3 regions of the Aerococcus urinae genome follow, and region 1 is predicted to be linked to each of the others. Evidence: riboswitches for the same ligand, from Rfam matches in the RefSeq annotation. Region 1 holds a riboswitch; each other region holds the start of a gene.
What was found. A riboswitch is a leader RNA that binds a small molecule or an ion and turns the genes downstream of it on or off. The one in region 1 is predicted to bind thiamine pyrophosphate.
Positions count from the first base shown of each region.

Region 2: it holds a riboswitch for thiamine pyrophosphate, as region 1 does, so the genes downstream of both, AWM73_RS00160 (hydroxyethylthiazole kinase) here and thiW (energy coupling factor transporter S component ThiW) in region 1, are expected to answer to the same signal.
Region 3: it holds a riboswitch for thiamine pyrophosphate, as region 1 does, so the genes downstream of both, AWM73_RS02430 (LuxE/PaaK family acyltransferase) here and thiW (energy coupling factor transporter S component ThiW) in region 1, are expected to answer to the same signal.

Region 1 covers NZ_CP014161.1:867,477-873,055, reverse strand. The annotation lists gene AWM73_RS04070 (branched-chain amino acid transporter permease) at 68-397, opposite strand; gene AWM73_RS04065 (AzlC family ABC transporter permease) at 394-1,077, opposite strand; gene hpt (hypoxanthine phosphoribosyltransferase) at 1,267-1,803, opposite strand; gene thiW (energy coupling factor transporter S component ThiW) at 1,916-2,455, opposite strand; TPP riboswitch at 2,481-2,575, opposite strand; gene AWM73_RS04050 (PTS transporter subunit IIC) at 2,694-3,743, opposite strand; gene AWM73_RS04045 (ABC transporter substrate-binding protein) at 4,122-5,087, opposite strand.
Region 2 covers NZ_CP014161.1:23,125-28,703, forward strand. The annotation lists gene nadC (carboxylating nicotinate-nucleotide diphosphorylase) at 1-702, shown strand, start outside; gene apf (aggregation-promoting factor) at 1,018-1,716, shown strand; TPP riboswitch at 2,108-2,206, shown strand; gene AWM73_RS00160 (hydroxyethylthiazole kinase) at 2,364-3,203, shown strand; gene thiD (bifunctional hydroxymethylpyrimidine kinase/phosphomethylpyrimidine kinase) at 3,190-4,638, shown strand; gene adhE (bifunctional acetaldehyde-CoA/alcohol dehydrogenase) at 5,037-5,579, shown strand, end outside.
Region 3 covers NZ_CP014161.1:550,744-556,322, forward strand. The annotation lists gene AWM73_RS02415 (YfhO family protein) at 1-277, opposite strand, end outside; gene AWM73_RS02420 (penicillin-binding transpeptidase domain-containing protein) at 461-2,581, shown strand; gene rpmG (50S ribosomal protein L33) at 2,690-2,845, shown strand; TPP riboswitch at 3,240-3,325, shown strand; gene AWM73_RS02430 (LuxE/PaaK family acyltransferase) at 3,387-4,424, shown strand; gene AWM73_RS02435 (acyl-CoA reductase) at 4,417-5,579, shown strand, end outside.

The DNA.
Region 1 (5,579 bases):
TTTTTATGGATCTCCGTTTTTTATTACATTATGTTATTAACTCTTCCCTAGCTTAACTTTTAAAGAATTACGGGAAAACCACTTGAACTAAGAACATATAAGACAGGGTTCCGCCAGCGATACTCATTAAAGAGCGGTGGGTCTTAGCCTGAAGCAGGATTGTCACAACGATAGCAATCAGCTCAGGCAAAGCATAGGGATAAGCCAAGAGGGGGCTTGATTGTAGGGAATAAACCACTAAGAGGCTGATGGCAGCGGCAGGAAGCACCTTACCTAAATAAGTGACAAAGCGAGGAGGAACTTGGTTTTTCGAAAAAACCACAAAGACAATAAAACGGGTTAAGGCAGTTCCCAAGGCCAATAGAATGACAGTTATTAACTGTTGGTTAAAGCTCATCTTTCTTCCTCCTCACGCAAAAAGACAAAAAAGAATATGGCAATAATAATTAACATTGCTGGAATCAAGAAGCTGTTGGGCCCAACAATCAATAAACAAATTATTCCAGTGGCTAGAGCAATAATTTGTGGTCTATGGTTAGCACTTTGCTGCCATTGGTCGACAAAAATACTTATAAATAATGCCGTTAAAATAAACTCAATTCCTCTTAAGCTGAAACTGATAAAATTCCCTAAGAAAATCCCCAGAACTGTTCCAACAATCCAGTAAAGCTGGTCGAGTAAACTGATCAAAAAGTAGACCCAAGACTTATCAATATGATCGGGAACATTAACCGAAGCTGTCAGCGAGAAAGTTTCATCAGACAAAGCAAAAATGCTATAGTATTTTTTCCACCCTAGGGACTGATAACTTTCTAACAGGGTAATGCCATAAAACATGTGTCTCGCATTCACCATAACAGCTAGCATAAAAGCGGCAAAGGGATCATAGGCTCCCAACAAGACATTAATACCGGCAAATTGAATCGAGCCCCCATAAATAATTAGGCTCATTAAGAGGGTTAATAAGGGGTGAATGCCTGAACTTGTCGCTAATAAACCAAAAGATAGTGACAAGAATAAGTACCCCATCATAATCGGGATGGTTTTGGGGAAGGCAAACTTAAGCGCTTCTTTCATTTCCAGACCTCTTTTCTATATTAATTGATTCTATCTTACAGGATAATATAGTTATAAGAGAAAATAAATCACAGATAACTTATCCAGTCATGATCTTTTTCAATCAGTCCTGATAGCTTTAGCTTATTTAGCCAATAAGAAAAAACTGGGACAAATTCCCAGTTCACATTATTAAGTAGAAATATATAGTTAAGAATAGACCTCTTCTTTTAAAACAGCTATATTAGGATAGTTTCTCAATTGGCCCTTATAGTCTAGACCATAACCGACCACAAACTTATCCGGAATTTCAAAGCCGATCCAATCTGCTTGAAAATCCTTTTTGCGTCGACTCGGTTTATCCAATAAAGAAACAGTTTTTATGGAAGCTGCCTGGCGGGATTTTAAGACCTTATACAGATAGCTTAAGGTTCTCCCGGTATCTACGATATCTTCAACAAATAATATATGACGCCCTTTTGCAGGGACCGATAAATCCTTTATTATTTTTACTTCGCCACTGGATTCAAAGGCATCGCCGTAACTAGAAACATCCATAAAGTCAATTTCAAGAAGGATATCCATTTGTTTCATTAAATCAGCCATAAAGGGCATGCCCCCCTTTAAGACACAAACCAGTAAAGGATTCTTATCCTGATACTCTTGGGCAATATCCTTGGCTAATTCTTCGATACGTTTTAATAATTCCGCTTGGGGAATAAGTATTTCTTCCATTAAATTATCCATTAAAAAAGCTCCTAATTCTCTAATCTCTTATTCACTCTTGTGATCTTATAATAACAGATAAAAGTTAAAGGCGCAGAAAAAGTTGAGTACTTTAGCTTTAACTGTGGCTAATTTAAGCCTTTTTCTTAGAAGAATCATAAACATTGATCCCTAGGCGTTTTTGCATTTTATAAAGCAAACCGGTTTGACGTAAGGTGACTAAGAAGAAATAAGCTAAGACACCACCAATAATTGTGGCAACTAGAAAACTAGGCACATAGAAGAGCCAAGTAATCCCTGTTTTTCCCAATAGAAGTGCCATTACTGGATAGGAAGCAATGGCCCCGATTATCCCTGTGCCGATAATTTCACCAAGCACACAAGCAAGGATAGAGCCATTAAAGAGACGATATAGTATTCCCGAAAGCACAGCACCAAAAACTTGGCCAGTGAGCGCTAACGGAGGTACCGAAAAAAGACTCATCCGGATAATTGCAGTCAGAATTGCATTTAACAAACTATACCAAGGGCCCAATAAAACCGAACAAACCACATTAACAAAGTGGGCGGTAGGGGCAAAGCCCTCTACTCGAAAGATCGGAGAAATAACCACCCCAATGGCCACAAACATTGCTACCGTTACTAAAATCAATGGACTTGATTTCCTATTCATAAAATTCCCTCCTAAAAGATAAAGGAGAGCACAAAAAAAGACTACCTACGCAAGCATTACCTTGATCAGGTTAAAGGGTCGATATAAATCCTCTCAGCCGTGGCTCCCCTAATTAATAGTATTTTACTTACTCATCATATGTCATAAATAAAAATTAAACAAGCCTTTTCAACTATTTTTTAAAAGCGACTCAATAAAGGCATTTCTTAAAACGATTGTCTTTTATTGCTAGGGCTTTTTAATGTTCTGGTGCATGGTAAATATAAATGCTCTCATCATAAATCCCCATACGGGTAAAAGTCTGATGGGTAATAATAGAAATCGCCAAAGGCACTACTACGTAGGTAAGGCAGAGAACTAGAATATTAACCAATGCATTACCATCCATAAAGTAATAGGCGTTGATTGGTCCGGATAAACCAGTGATACCAAAGCCCGCTGATTCTGTTGTCCCCTGAATATTAAATAAATAACCAAAGAAACCAACTACCCCTGCATTAATCACAATAGGCAAGGTCATTTTTAGGTTTTGTAAGTAATTGGCCATAAATAATTTTGGCCCAGCAAATAATAATGAAAAAGTAATCCCATTACTGTTAACTCGTGAAGAGGCATAGAGAAATGTAAATACAACAGCTACAATCCCTAAGTTAGCTGCACCAGCCGCTAGACCACTAATGGATACCGCGTAAGCGATAGCAACACTGGATAGAGGCGTAACGATGATAATGGCAAAGGCAATAGCGATTAATATTGCCATAATTAATGGTTGGATCTTTGTAAGATGAGCAATCCCCTGGCCTAAAAGTAAAGTCAGTTGACTAACCAGAGGTAGGATTAAGCGACCGATAAAACCAGGTAAAATTCCACCCAATAAAGGAAGAATCACAATATTGAGACTTTGCCAGCGATTGTTATAAAGTTTAATGAAAATAGCAGCAATAAATACGGTAATAATCGTGTTTATTAAGTCTCCTGTTCCCTTGAGCGCCCAAGCGCCATCAACTAAGCGAGCTGCCCCACTTCCTAAAAACGCAGCTCCTGCCATAGCAGCAATCTCCATGCCTTTCATATTTAATTGCAAGGCAGCAAAGAGTCCCACTAAAAAGGGAACAGCAAATTGAAAGGCCTGGATTGAGCCGGCAAAGTCAGCCAAAATTCCGGGTGAACTGAGCCAAGATCGGGTCAAAGCGCCCAGTATAGCACTAGGAATTAAACCAATAACAATACCAGTTGACGCCCCATTTAAAACTTGGTTAAAAATATCCTTAATTTTTAAATTCTGCATTAATTAACCTTCTTTCTTTAAAGTATTTTTAACATCTTATCATGAAAACATGATAAAATCTTGAAATTTTCAACAAATGCCTGAATATATAAAAAGATTATTTATTTTTATATTATTAGTTAACATTAAAAAGGCAGCTCTGGGCTGCCCTAATTCACATGCTACAGTTCTTATAGATATAGGCCAATACTTCTTACATAAGAAAGCGATACGCTAGGTCACCCGACTGGTCTCTTTTACAAGGATTTTTAAGCTACCTGGTCGTTTGCGGCAGGTCAGACCTTTTAACATTGCTTTGACTTTCTTCTCTTCTTGACCTCTTCTAAATTCCTCTAGTCTGGCTATTTATCTTTCATTTGTTCTAAATAATTTTATTCACTATCCTTTTAAACGCGCCTTCAATTCCTCACTGTCCATTCCCAAGGCAGCAGCCATTTCATCGTTTACCTTAATGACCATGTCCTTAGACATTTCTACTGGAATGTCCGCAGGTTTTTTATCTCCTTTAAGGATATCAACAGCCATATTTCCAGTTTGTTGACCTAATTTATAGTAGTCTACCCCATAGGCACATAGAGACCCTTCGATAGCGGCATCGAAAGCGGCTACTGACGGCGTCTTAGTTTCCATTAGGACCTTTCCAATGGTTTGAATGGTATTAGCAATGGTGTTATCTGTTGGAAGGTAGATGCCATCAACTTTTTCAGCTAAGATTTTAGTCGCTTGTTGCACATCGTTAGTTGACGTCACTGTCATACTTTCGACTTTTAAGCCCTTGGACTCAATATATTCCTTGGCTTGTTCATATTGAACTTGCGCGTTCATTTCACTTGAATTATACAAGATACCAATTGTTTTTATACTTGGATCAGCCTTTAATAATAAATTAACCACATCTCCAACAGGGGTCAAGTTACTCGTGCCGGTCATATTTTTACCTGGTTTTTCCTTACTTTCAACTAATTTAGCGCCGACAGGATCAGTAACTGCTGTAAATAATTGCGGGGTCTTCTTGTCTGTATTCAACATGGCTTGGGCAGCTGGCGTAGCAATACTTAAAATTAAATCCTTCTTCCCTTTTAATTGTTGGGTAATACTTTGCAGGTTTGACTGGTCACCTTGGGAGTTATGGAATTCAATCTCTAAATTCTTACCTTCTTCATAACCAGCTTCTTTGAGCCTATCTTGGAAACCTTCCTTAGCTTTTTGTAAGGAATCATGTTCCATGTATTGGATGATCCCCACATCAACTTTATCCTTACTACTTTCATTGCCTTGGTTGGAACAAGCGGCTAATGTACAAGTTAATAAACCAGCTGCGAGATAACGTAAATATTTTTTCATGATTTTTCCTCCATAATTCGATATAAAAACGATTAACTTGCTATTTTCTCTGATTGTTAAACGGACCTTCCATACTATCACTCCCTAAAAAGGTATAAAAAAAGCCCACCTAGTTTGGAAAAAACTAAATGGGCTGAATAATAGCATATATTAATTGTGGTATTAGCCCATTTAGAATTTATCCATTCTATGAGGGCTAGACACGCTTAAGATCCTTAGCCATCATAGATACAAACTTGAGTTTGACGTTTGTATCTATGATGCTCCATAGTACAAACGCTATCTAAAATAGCTAAAGTAAAATCGTACATTTTGATAAGTAGAGCATGCGCTCTGGTTGATAAGATATTTAACTGACATAGTCACATGCTCCTTTCTTAAGCTGTTTTAACAATCATAAACATTTTTTAAGTTAAAGTCAACTTATAATTTAAAATATAAATTTTTATTCTATAAACTAAGCTGTTTTAGTATGTGAAGAAATCATTCTCG
Region 2 (5,579 bases), 840 kb from region 1:
TGTGGTTTGGATCTCTTCCAGCGGGTTTTCTTCCATTTGGATCCTGAGGTTCAATTTGAGAGCTGGGTTCGAGATGGTGACCGGGTGGCGAACCAAGAGACTCTGATGGTGATCAAGGCCTCCGTCAATACCCTCTTAAGTGGCGAACGGATTGCCCTCAACTTCCTTCAGAGAATGAGTGGGATTGCTACGGCTACCCGTCGTTTTGTAGATGCCTTGGAAGGCAGTGGCATTAAGCTATTGGATACCCGTAAAACTACCCCAGCCTACCGTCCCTTGGAAAAATATGCAGTCCGGGTAGGGGGCGGTTATAACCACCGTTACTCACTCTCTGATCAAATTATGCTCAAGGATAACCATGTTGCTGCAGCCGGTGGGGTCAAAGCAGCCATCCAAGCGGCTAAGGCCTATGCTCCTTTTGTGAAGAAGATTGAAATTGAAGTCGAGGATTTGGACATGGTCAGAGCGGCAGTGGAAGCGGGAGCCGATATTATTATGCTCGATAATATGGACCATGACACCATGGAGGAAGCCATTGCAATCATTAACGGTCAAGCGATTATAGAAGCTTCAGGAAACTTTACCTGGGATAATGTCACAGATTATAAGGACCTAGCCATTGACTATATCTCTAGTGGGGCCATTACCCATTCGGCTGGAATCTTAGATTTGTCCCTCAAACATCTGAAAGTTAGCGAATAGGACTGGACCTCCTGAGGCAGAAATCCTTGATGTCTAAAACCAATAAATAAAGCTTGGTCTTGACTTTTGTTACAGCAAGGTTACAAGGCGACAGAAATGTTTCAGAAAATCCTTTTAAAATGTCAAAGTAATTAAAGGGCCTTAACAAGTCAGAAAATCCCTTTTCTTCGTCTGGAAGCCATGATAGTATATTTCATGTCGACGAGGGAAAGACCTCGTTGAGAGATAAAAATGAATCTGAATGATTAAGATGCTTAATCATATTAAATAGAAAAAAGAATGAACTTTGCACATAAGAAAGGATTTTTATTACACATGAATATGAAGAAAGTTTTAGTAGGTACCTCAATCGCTTTATCAGCCTTAGTAAGTTTTGCTGCTGGGGAAACGACTGAAGCACACGCAGCTGAATGGCAAGCACGTTCAGTTGAAGAAATCAAAGCTGACTTCCAAAAATTAGATGACAACGAAAAAGTTTATGTCATTAAATCTGGTGACACCTTAAACGCTATTGCTCAAGCAGCAGACGTGAACACCAAAGAACTAGCTGAAATCAACAACATCGAAAATGCTAACTTAATCTTCCCAGGAACTAAATTAACCTTCAAATCTGACCAATCAGGTAAGGTTAATGAAGTTGAAGTAGAAAAACAAGGTCAAGCAGCTCAAGTTTACACCGTCGATGAAACTGCTGGTCAAACCTACCAAGCACCTGCAACTGTTCAAGCTGCACCAGCTGCTGCTCCAGCACCTGCACCTGCACCAGCTCCAGCACAAAGCGCTTACACTGGTTCTTCTTCATCCGCTAAAGAAATCATTGCTCAACGTGAATCTGGTGGTTCATACTCAGCAACTAACGGCCAATACATCGGACGTTACCAATTAAGCGCTTCTTACTTAAATGGTGACTACTCCCCAGCTAACCAAGAACGTGTGGCTGACCAATACGTAGCCGGTCGTTACGGTTCATGGGACAACGCTCTAGCATTCTGGAACGCTAACGGTTGGTACTAAGATAGAAAAAGAGTGTGACAATCGCGTCAAAGAGCAAGACCGCTGGAAGAAAAAGGCGTTTAAATTCTCAAAGAGAATTTAGCGCCTTTTTCTGAAGCGGACGCTTGCTCTGCGCTTGGAACACGTTTCAAAAGAGTGTGACAAAAGTCAAAGGAGCCCTGAACCACTGGAACAAACTATGGAAGATAGGCGAAAGCCTATCGCACATAGTTCGTGAAGTGGACGTCAGGGCTGACTTTTGGAACACGTTTCAAAAGAGTGTGAGACTTTTGTCCCAGACTCCTCAATCAACTCCGGCTCCCTGGGCTGGAGTTTTTTATTTATCTTAGCTTTTAAAGGGGGCCTAAGTGGTCAGCCTTGAATAGGTAAGCGGTTTCTGCTATAGTTAGAAAGTACTCACAAGAGGTGCTTTTGCTGAGATAGGTGGAAACCTGGACTCTTTGAACCTGAGAAAGTTAAAACTTGCGTAGGGATGTGAGAATTCAAATATCGTTGTACGGTATAGCCAAGCTTTGGTAAAGCCTAACGATAAGAAGTCCTGCAAAGTACAATCAGTGGAGTATACTTTGCAGGACTTTTTTTCTGTCTAGAAATAAAAGACCTGCAGGTAAAATATGCAGTCTGAACAGAATAAGAGAGATGAGTAAATGCCTAAAAAAACAACCATTCCCTTTGCCAAATATAGTCAGCAGATCAAGGCCAAGGCCCCGCTGGTCCAAGTCTTGAATAATTATGTCACCATCCATGATGTAGCCAATGTGATCCTAGCCAGTGGCGGGCGTCCCGTAATGACCGATAACCTACCTAATAGTCAGGATGTGGTCAAGACGGCTGACCTCTTGCTCATAAATGCCGCTAGCCCTAGGCCTAACCAGGAATTATTAGACCTCGCTGCCACAGCGAAAAATGATCAGCATCCCGTGGTCTTAGACCCAGTGGGAGTTGCAGCTATGCCGTCTAAATTAAAGCTCTGCCAAGATCTGATTGACCAAGGTCTAGTGACTGCGGTAAAGGGGAATGCTTCGGAAATTCGTAGCCTCCTCTTTGAAAGAAGCCAAGGATCAGGGGTCGACTTGGGGCCTGGAGACGAGGTGACCTTGGCTAACCTGGCTGATTTTGCCCCGGCCTTTAAAGCTTATGCCCTAGAAAAAGGGATTATCCTAGCCATGTCAGGCCCGATTGACTTAGTAACTGATGGCGAACGGCTGGCAGTCATTGAAAATGGTCACCCCTGGATGGCTTCTTATACGGGATCAGGTTGCCAGTTAAGCGGCGTCTTAGCCAGCTTTTTAGCTGGTAATCCGGGAGAAGATCTTTTTTACCTGACGACGGCGGCCATGGTTAGCTATGGGGTGGCGGGAGAAATCGCTGCCCAAGTGCTCCAGCCTTATGAGGGCAATGCTACTTATTCCAACCGAGTCATTGACCAGGTCTTCTTATTAGAGGCCAAAGAATTAGAAAGGAGAGCCAAGTATGCCATTCAATAAAAATGATTTATTGGTCTATGCTATTACCCCCGACCGCTTTGACCATGATGAATTAATCCGGCAAGTCAAGGAGGTCTTAACGGGCGGGGCCACGATCTTACAATTACGTCTGAAGGACCATCCCTTTAAAGACCAGGAGGAAAAGCTGGATCTGACCAAAACAATCAAAGCGCTCTGCCAAGATGCAGGTGTCCCCTTTATTATTGATGATGACTATGAGCTGGCCTTGGCGGTGGATGCTGATGGCCTCCACGTCGGAGCAGATGACCTGCCAGTCGACCAGGCTAGACAACTGCTAGGTCCTGATAAGATCATCGGGGCTTCGGCTAAGAGTTTGGAGGCCGCCCTAAAAGCCCAAGCAGCTGGTGCAGACTATTTGGGAGTTGGCGCCCTCTATCCGACCCAGTCTAAGGCCAATGCCCAAGGAACTAGTCTGACTACCCTGAGAGCGATTGCCCAAGGGGTCAATATTCCTATCGTAGGCATTGGCGGGATTAATTTAGATAATATGGCTAATTTACGTGACCAGGGTCTGGCTGGGGTGGCTCTGATTTCCGCCTTATTTAAGGCGGAAGCCCCCTACCAAGCGACTCAAGCCATCCGTAAAGCTGCTGAAAAGCTTTTTAAGCTCCAAGCCGTCCTCACCATTGCCGGCTCAGATTCCAGTGGGGGAGCGGGTATTCAAGCGGACCTCAAGACCATGCAGGCCAATGGAGTCTTTGGCATGAGTGCTATTACTTCAGTGACCGCCCAAAATACTAGGGGTGTGACCGGGGTCTATGACCTCAGTCCAGAGGCCTTGGCTAGCCAACTCCAAGCGGTCTTTGAGGATATTCCCCCGGCTGCTGTCAAGATTGGCATGGTTTCCCAGGTGGACTTAGTGGAAGAAATTGCTAAGGCCCTCAAAAACTACCAAGCTAAAAACATTGTGGTAGACCCCGTTATGGTAGCCACTAGTGGATCGAACTTGATCCAAGACCAAGCAGTTCAAGTCTTAGCAGACCAGGTATTTCCCCTAGCCAGCTTAATTACGCCCAATATTCCTGAAAGCCAGGTCTTAGCGGGACAAGAAATCCATTCGGCAAAGGATATGGAAGCGGCCGCTAAAAAAATTAGCCAGACCTACCAAGTCGCGGTCCTCTGTAAGGGTGGGCACCGGGTTAATGATGCTAACGATGTCCTGGTGACTCCTGTTGGCGAAGTCCACTGGTTCCAAGGCGACCGGGTCGATAACCCCAATACCCATGGCACCGGCTGTACGCTATCCAGTGCCATTGCCAGCAACCTAGCCAAGGGTGATGACTTAGTCACTGCCATCGCCCGGGCCAAAACTTATCTCAGCCTAGCTCTTAAAGATCAATTAGATCTAGGTCAGGGGAGTGGGCCCTTGAACCATGGCTTTGGCCTCTTGACTTATTACCCTAGTGACCATTAATTTGCTTTAGCTTCCCTTAGCCAATAGTTTTTAGTCTTTAAACCCTTCCAGGCTAGAACCACTAAGGGAAGAGTATCTGTACACCGATAAGGGTCATGATAGCTTGTCATGGCCTTTTTTTTATATTTAGAAAAGGGTCTATCTGTTTTTAAAAAAGGATATCTTTATCTAACATTGTGAAAATAAACACATATTTTCTCTTTTTAATTAAAATATAAAAATATTCTTTTAAATCTTGTAAGCGATTACAAGGTTAAGTTACTAATGTTTCAGTAATTGTAAGCGGTTGTGGGTAAAAAGAAAAACAAAAAATAACTTGCTTTTTAATTGTGAATAATTTAACATAATAGCCATAAAGATGAAAGTCATTAAAAATAAACGAAAGGTTAGGAAGAACAATGGCTAAAGGAAAAGAACAAAAAGTAGATATTCCACAATTTATCGATGAGACAGTGGCTAAGGCTAAACAGGCCTTAGAAGATTTTATGGCCTTAGACCAAGAGCAAATCGACCATATTGTTACTAAGGCATCGATTGCAGCTCTAGACCAACATGGGGTTTTAGCTAAACATGCCGTTGAAGATACTGGACGTGGTGTCTTTGAAGATAAGGCCACCAAGAATTTATTTGCTTGTGAACATGTGACCAACCACATGCGTCACTTGAAAACAGTAGGCATTATCGACCGTGATGAAGCCAAGGGATTAACCTATATTGCTGAACCTGTCGGGGTAATTTGTGGGATTGTTCCTACTACCAACCCAACATCGACAGCAATCTTTAAGTCCTTGATTTCCTTGAAGACCCGTAACCCGATTGTCTTCTCCTTCCACCCCCAAGCCCTGGAATCTTCTATCCATGCGGCCAAAGTAGTGCGTGACGCGGCCATTGCGGCAGGGGCACCTGAAAACTGTATCCAATGGATCGATCCAAAACATGCG
Region 3 (5,579 bases), 320 kb from region 1:
AGGGACTCATTAAATAATAAGTCCAAGTTCCTACCATCTCTCCTCCCATTCCCTTTTGGAAAGAGTAGAAGATTTGCTGCCAATTGCCTAGCAGGGTCTCCCGGTAATATTGGAAGAAATCAATATATTGCTGGCCTAAGTCCACAGTTAAAATCGTCTGATTGCCAAAGGGAAAGATACCCTGAAACAGGTAAATAAAGACCAGGATTAAAACTGGGAGGCCTGCCGCTAATAAGAGCGACCGTTTAACTGCATTCATTTTGGAAAAATTCTTCATTAAAGACACCGTGCTAACTCCTTAAAGATGCTTGATTTCACCTTAGCTTAGCACAAATTAATTTATCAGAACATGGCCAGGTCAAGAGATCTTTCAAAGAATTTATAAAAGTCTACTTTCAGTCAGACAAAATCATAGAAATCGATTATAATGATAGGTGACTTGCTTTTTAGAAAGTGAGTGTTGGCACTTAATGACGATAAGAAAAAGAAAGTAGGTGAAGGCATGTCGCATGACTTTGATAAGTCAGCTAAGCACAAGGGGAGAGAAAAACAAGCCCAAGTTAATTCCAAAACTTTACGGCGGAAATCGCCCCATTGGCATAATTACTTGAATCGGCTAAACATTTTACTTTATATTGTATTTATTTTATTTGCTCTGCTTATCTTCCGCTTAGGCTACTTACAGGTTGTTAATGGTCAAGCCTTCCAAGAACTGGTCCATATGACTGAAAAGAATATGTCTGAAGAAAGTGTTCCTAGAGGTTATATTGTGGACCGTAACCATAAGATGTTGGTGGATAACGAGGGACTCCAAGCCATTAATTACACCCGAGGCCCCAATGTCACGGGGGAAGATATGGCCAAGACTGCCCGGAAATTAGCCAGTTTTATTCATTTGGATACTGGGGAAGTCACAGAGCGAGACCGAAAGGATTATTGGATTGCCAGCAATCAAGACCGCTTAAATGAGCGGATGTCAGAAGAAGACTTGCGGCTAAGGGATAGTGAACTGTACGAGAAGCAATTATCCTATGTCTCTGAAGAGGATATCAATTTTTCTGGGGATGATCTCGAAGCGGTTCTGATTTATAAGCGCATGAATGGGGCCTACGCCCTCACACCAACCTTGATTAAAAACAAGGATGTCTCCAATGAAGAAATTGCCCTGGTCAGTGAGCATAGTAATGAAATGCCTGGGGTCAATACCACCATGGATTGGCGTAGAGAATATCCACAAAAAGACTTACTCCGCTCAGTAATCGGTAGCGTGACTTCTGAAGAAGAGGGACTGCCGAGTGATAAGGCTGAATACTACCTGGCCCAAGGTTATGCCCGCAATGACCGGGTCGGTAAGTCTTACTTGGAAGCCATGCATGAAGATACCCTGCATGGTGCCAAGACCAAGTACGAAACTGAAATTAACCAAAGAGGCGAGGTCGTGAGAACCGACAAGGCTTATCCTGGCTCGATGGGCAATACCGTTCAACTGACCATTGATACTGATTTTCAAAAGAAAATTGAAGAAATTTTGGAGGGCTACCTGCACGGCTCAAGTACCGGTAAAAATAATTCCATCTATGTGGTAGCCAGTGACCCTAATAATGGGGAGATCCTGGCCATGGCTGGTAAATACCGGAACGAACATGGCGAAATCATTGACGATGCCCTGGGAACCATTAATTCATCCTTTACCATGGGATCTACCGTCAAAGGAGCCACAGTTGGGGCCGGTTACCATTATGGCGTTTTAAAACCGGGGCAAGAAAATATCTTTATTGACCAACCGCTTTACTTTACTGGGACACCAAGGAAGGCTTCCTGGTGGGCAGCCCACAATACTAGCCCCGTTCCTATTAATGATGTCATGGCTCTGGCAAGGTCTTCCAATGTCTATATGATCCGGACTGCCATGGCTATCGGGGGCTTACCCAATTATGAAGCAGGGATGTCCTTGGCTGGTTTAGATCCAGAAACGGGTAATAAGTTGCGTAATTTTTACCATCAATTTGGTTTAGGAAGCTCGACCGGCATTGACCTACAAAATGAAGTGACTGGTCTGGAAGGTGAAGGGGGTAACCCTGGTAACTATATTGACTTGGCTTTTGGTCAATATGATACCTATACGCCTATGCAATTGAACCAATATGTCGCAACTATCGCTAACGGTGGTAAACGCTATGCCAGCCATGTGCTTAAACAAGTGCTCAGAGAAAATGGTGAGCATGAGTCTGACACCCCTCAAGTGGTGTATCAAAACCAACCTAAATTGTTGAATGCCGTACAGTTAAGTCCAGAAGAACTGGGACGAATTCAACAAGGTTTCTGGTCAGCAGCCAACCATCCGCAAGGTCTCTCATATAATGAATTTAGAGGCTTCCCGGTGACTATTGCTGCTAAAACTGGTACGGCGGAAACAGGGACCGAAGGGATAATTAACTCAACCTTTGTTTCTTACGCGCCTTACGAACAACCTAAGATTGCCTTATCGGTAGTCATTCCAGAAATCAGTGCTTCGGCCTTTGATAAGACAGCAGAGGTTGTTGGTCACAAGGTCTTAGATGCCTATTACCATAAAAAATAATTCCAGGGCATTTTTATAAAAAGTTTGAAAAGCACTGAGAACTATGGTAGACTTTTAAGGTATGATTAAAAATCTATGATAAATTATTGATCTGATGGAGGGAAAATAATGCGTATTAACATTCTTTTAGAAAATACGGAACTTAAGGGCGAACGCATTTACTTAACAGAAAAAAATCGTCGTAACAACCCTGACCGTATTGAATTAAAAAAATATAGTCCAAAATTACGTAAAGTATGCTTATTTAGAGAAGTTAAAAAATAGAAATATTTCTATTGCTAAAAAGAGAATGTACCGATAGTCTTCAGACTATCACTCGATTTGCTGATATTCGTTGGAAGTTCTTATTCAGTTAAGGCTGAGATTGCTTTTAGAATGACATTTTCTTTTTAGACATTGATATAGTGAAAAGGGGCTGGAAAACTTTCCAGCCTCTTTTTAAAAAATTTCTAATCGAAATAGCTTGCAAAAGTCTGACCTGAGCTAGTTGAATTAACTAGGGAAGGCATCGAAAGTCTATCGCACATAATTCCTTCAATGAATATCAGGGCTTTTCTACTTTTAGCACACTTTCCTCCTTACAAGTCATTTTTTATGAAATCATTAAAAAAAGCCATACATATTGATGCTATGTAAGCGCTATGATAAAATTTATGTGAATTGAGATTCGGGGTGCCGGATGGCTGAGAATATACCCGTAGAACCTGATCAAGTTATTGCGTAGGGAAATCTATTCAACGGGAGAAGGCTACTGTCATCTTGAACTCAAGAGGATAGTGGCCTTTTTATGTTGTAGGAGGGAAAAATGAAAAAGATTATTAAACATTTTATAGAGCATCCCGAAGAAAAAGAAAATTTTAATGATATGGCTCTACTTTTATTTGAATATTTATATAAACATAATCAAGATTATCAGCAATTCTGTCAAAGAAGAGCTGTAGGGATAAGACAAGTACGTCATTGGAAGGACATCCCGGCAGTGTCAACCGACGCCTTTAAAAATGCATTTCTGAGTGCAACACCACATGAACAATGTTCGCGTATATTTATGACAAGCGGGACGACGACAGGAATCAGTGGAAAACACTATCATAAAGATCTAGAAATTTATGATTTGTCTGCCTTGTTAGGTTTCAAGCAGTATGTCACTGATAAATCTTTACCTACGGCAATTCTTTTTCCTAATGAAGAAGAGATGCCTAATTCTTCACTGGCTCACTATTTAGAAATATTGAAGGCTAATGGTCAGCCGGATTCCATGCATTTTATCACTGAGAAAGGCCTAGAAGTCGCTGCTTTAAAAGAATGGCTAATGGCGCATCAAAAGCAACCAGTAATTATTTTAGGAGCTAGCTATAGTTTCGTCCACTTGTTTGAAGCCTTAAGCCAAGGAGAAGTGCTTCCGATCCATCCGGATAGTCTATTATTTGATACTGGGGGGTTCAAAAATTTCTCTAAGGTTTATCAGCTAGATACTTTTTATCAAAAGCTACTTTCGGTTTTTCCGGTAAGAACAAATCCGGTGAATATGTATGGTATGACAGAATTATCCACAGAATATTATACCCAGTTTGCTTTTGATAAAGTGCTATTAAAACGAGGGCCGCATTGGATAAAATATAAAATCATTGACCCCGCGACGGGTCTAGAGGTTGAGCAAGGGAAACCAGGTTTACTCGTTCATATTGATTTAGCAAATATTAATTCTGTCCCTGCTATTCAAACAGGAGACTTAGCCATTGACCATGGATGTGGTTTTGAGTTATTGGGACGGGTAAAAAATGGAGAGCCTAAGGGCTGCTCGATAGCAGCTAAAGATTGGTTAGAGGGTCACCATGATTAATATAAACTGTGGCTATTTGCCGCCTATAGTAAATGATCTTGCTATTGAAAACCGTGAACTGATATTTGATTCAATTCGTATCCAAGTCCCAGCTCCTAATGTTGAACAGTTAAAAATAATGATAGAACGCATGAAAAACGATAGCTCTGAAATTAGTTTAACAGAGATCATAGCTGCTATAGATAAGGCGATCCTTTGTTTATTAGATCGCCAGAATTCCCTTAGAAAGAAATATGAAAAAATACTTCCTATTATTACCGGCTATGATTCAGAAATTCTACGCTTAGCTCTGACTAAATTTTTATTGAATTTTAGGAAACATGAACTCAGGCGCTGGCTAGCTGAAAATTTTGAAAATCCTAATATTTTAGAAGAATTTGTGCCCAGAATGCATGGGGGATATAGTCGCGCTTTTGCTCCACAAATGTGTGCGCATATATGGGCAGGGAATGTGCCTGCCTTACCATTATGGAGTTTAGTCGCTAATTTATTAGTGAAAGGAAAGCTGATTGGAAAAGTATCTTCTAGTGAACCGAGTTTTATTGGCTTATTTTGTCAATTGCTGATTCGAATTGAGCCTAAATTGGCTAATAAATTAGCCATCCTTTCCTGGCAGGGAGGAGATGAGGAGCGTGAACAAACCTTGATTGACTCGTCTGATTGTGTTCTTGCTTATGGAAATAATCAAACCATGGCAGCTATTCAAGCCAAGCTATCACCAGCAAGTCACTTTATTAGCTTTGGGAATAAATTGAGTTTTGGCGTGATTCATCATCAAGTATTAAATGCTGAAAAGGTAAATCATATCGTCCATGAAGCAGCTAAAGCGGTAGTTTATTATGATCAACAAGGATGCTATTCCCCTCAGATTTATTTTGTGGAAGGAGGAGGTCAAGTTTCTCCCAGAGAATTTGCCCTTATGTTAGCAGGAGAATTAAGAGCTTATGAAAAGCGTTATCCACTCAGAAAGTTATCGCTCGAAGAAGCTTACTTACGATCTCAGTGGCGCGAAAAAATCGAATGGCAGGGAGGGTGTGAGATCTTCCCAGCTCACCCTGAGAATTGGCTAGTGACTTATAGCCAAGCATTGACTTTTAGCCCTTCGCCATTGTCTCGCGTGATACAAGTGATTGCTGTAGATCAATGGGAGGATAT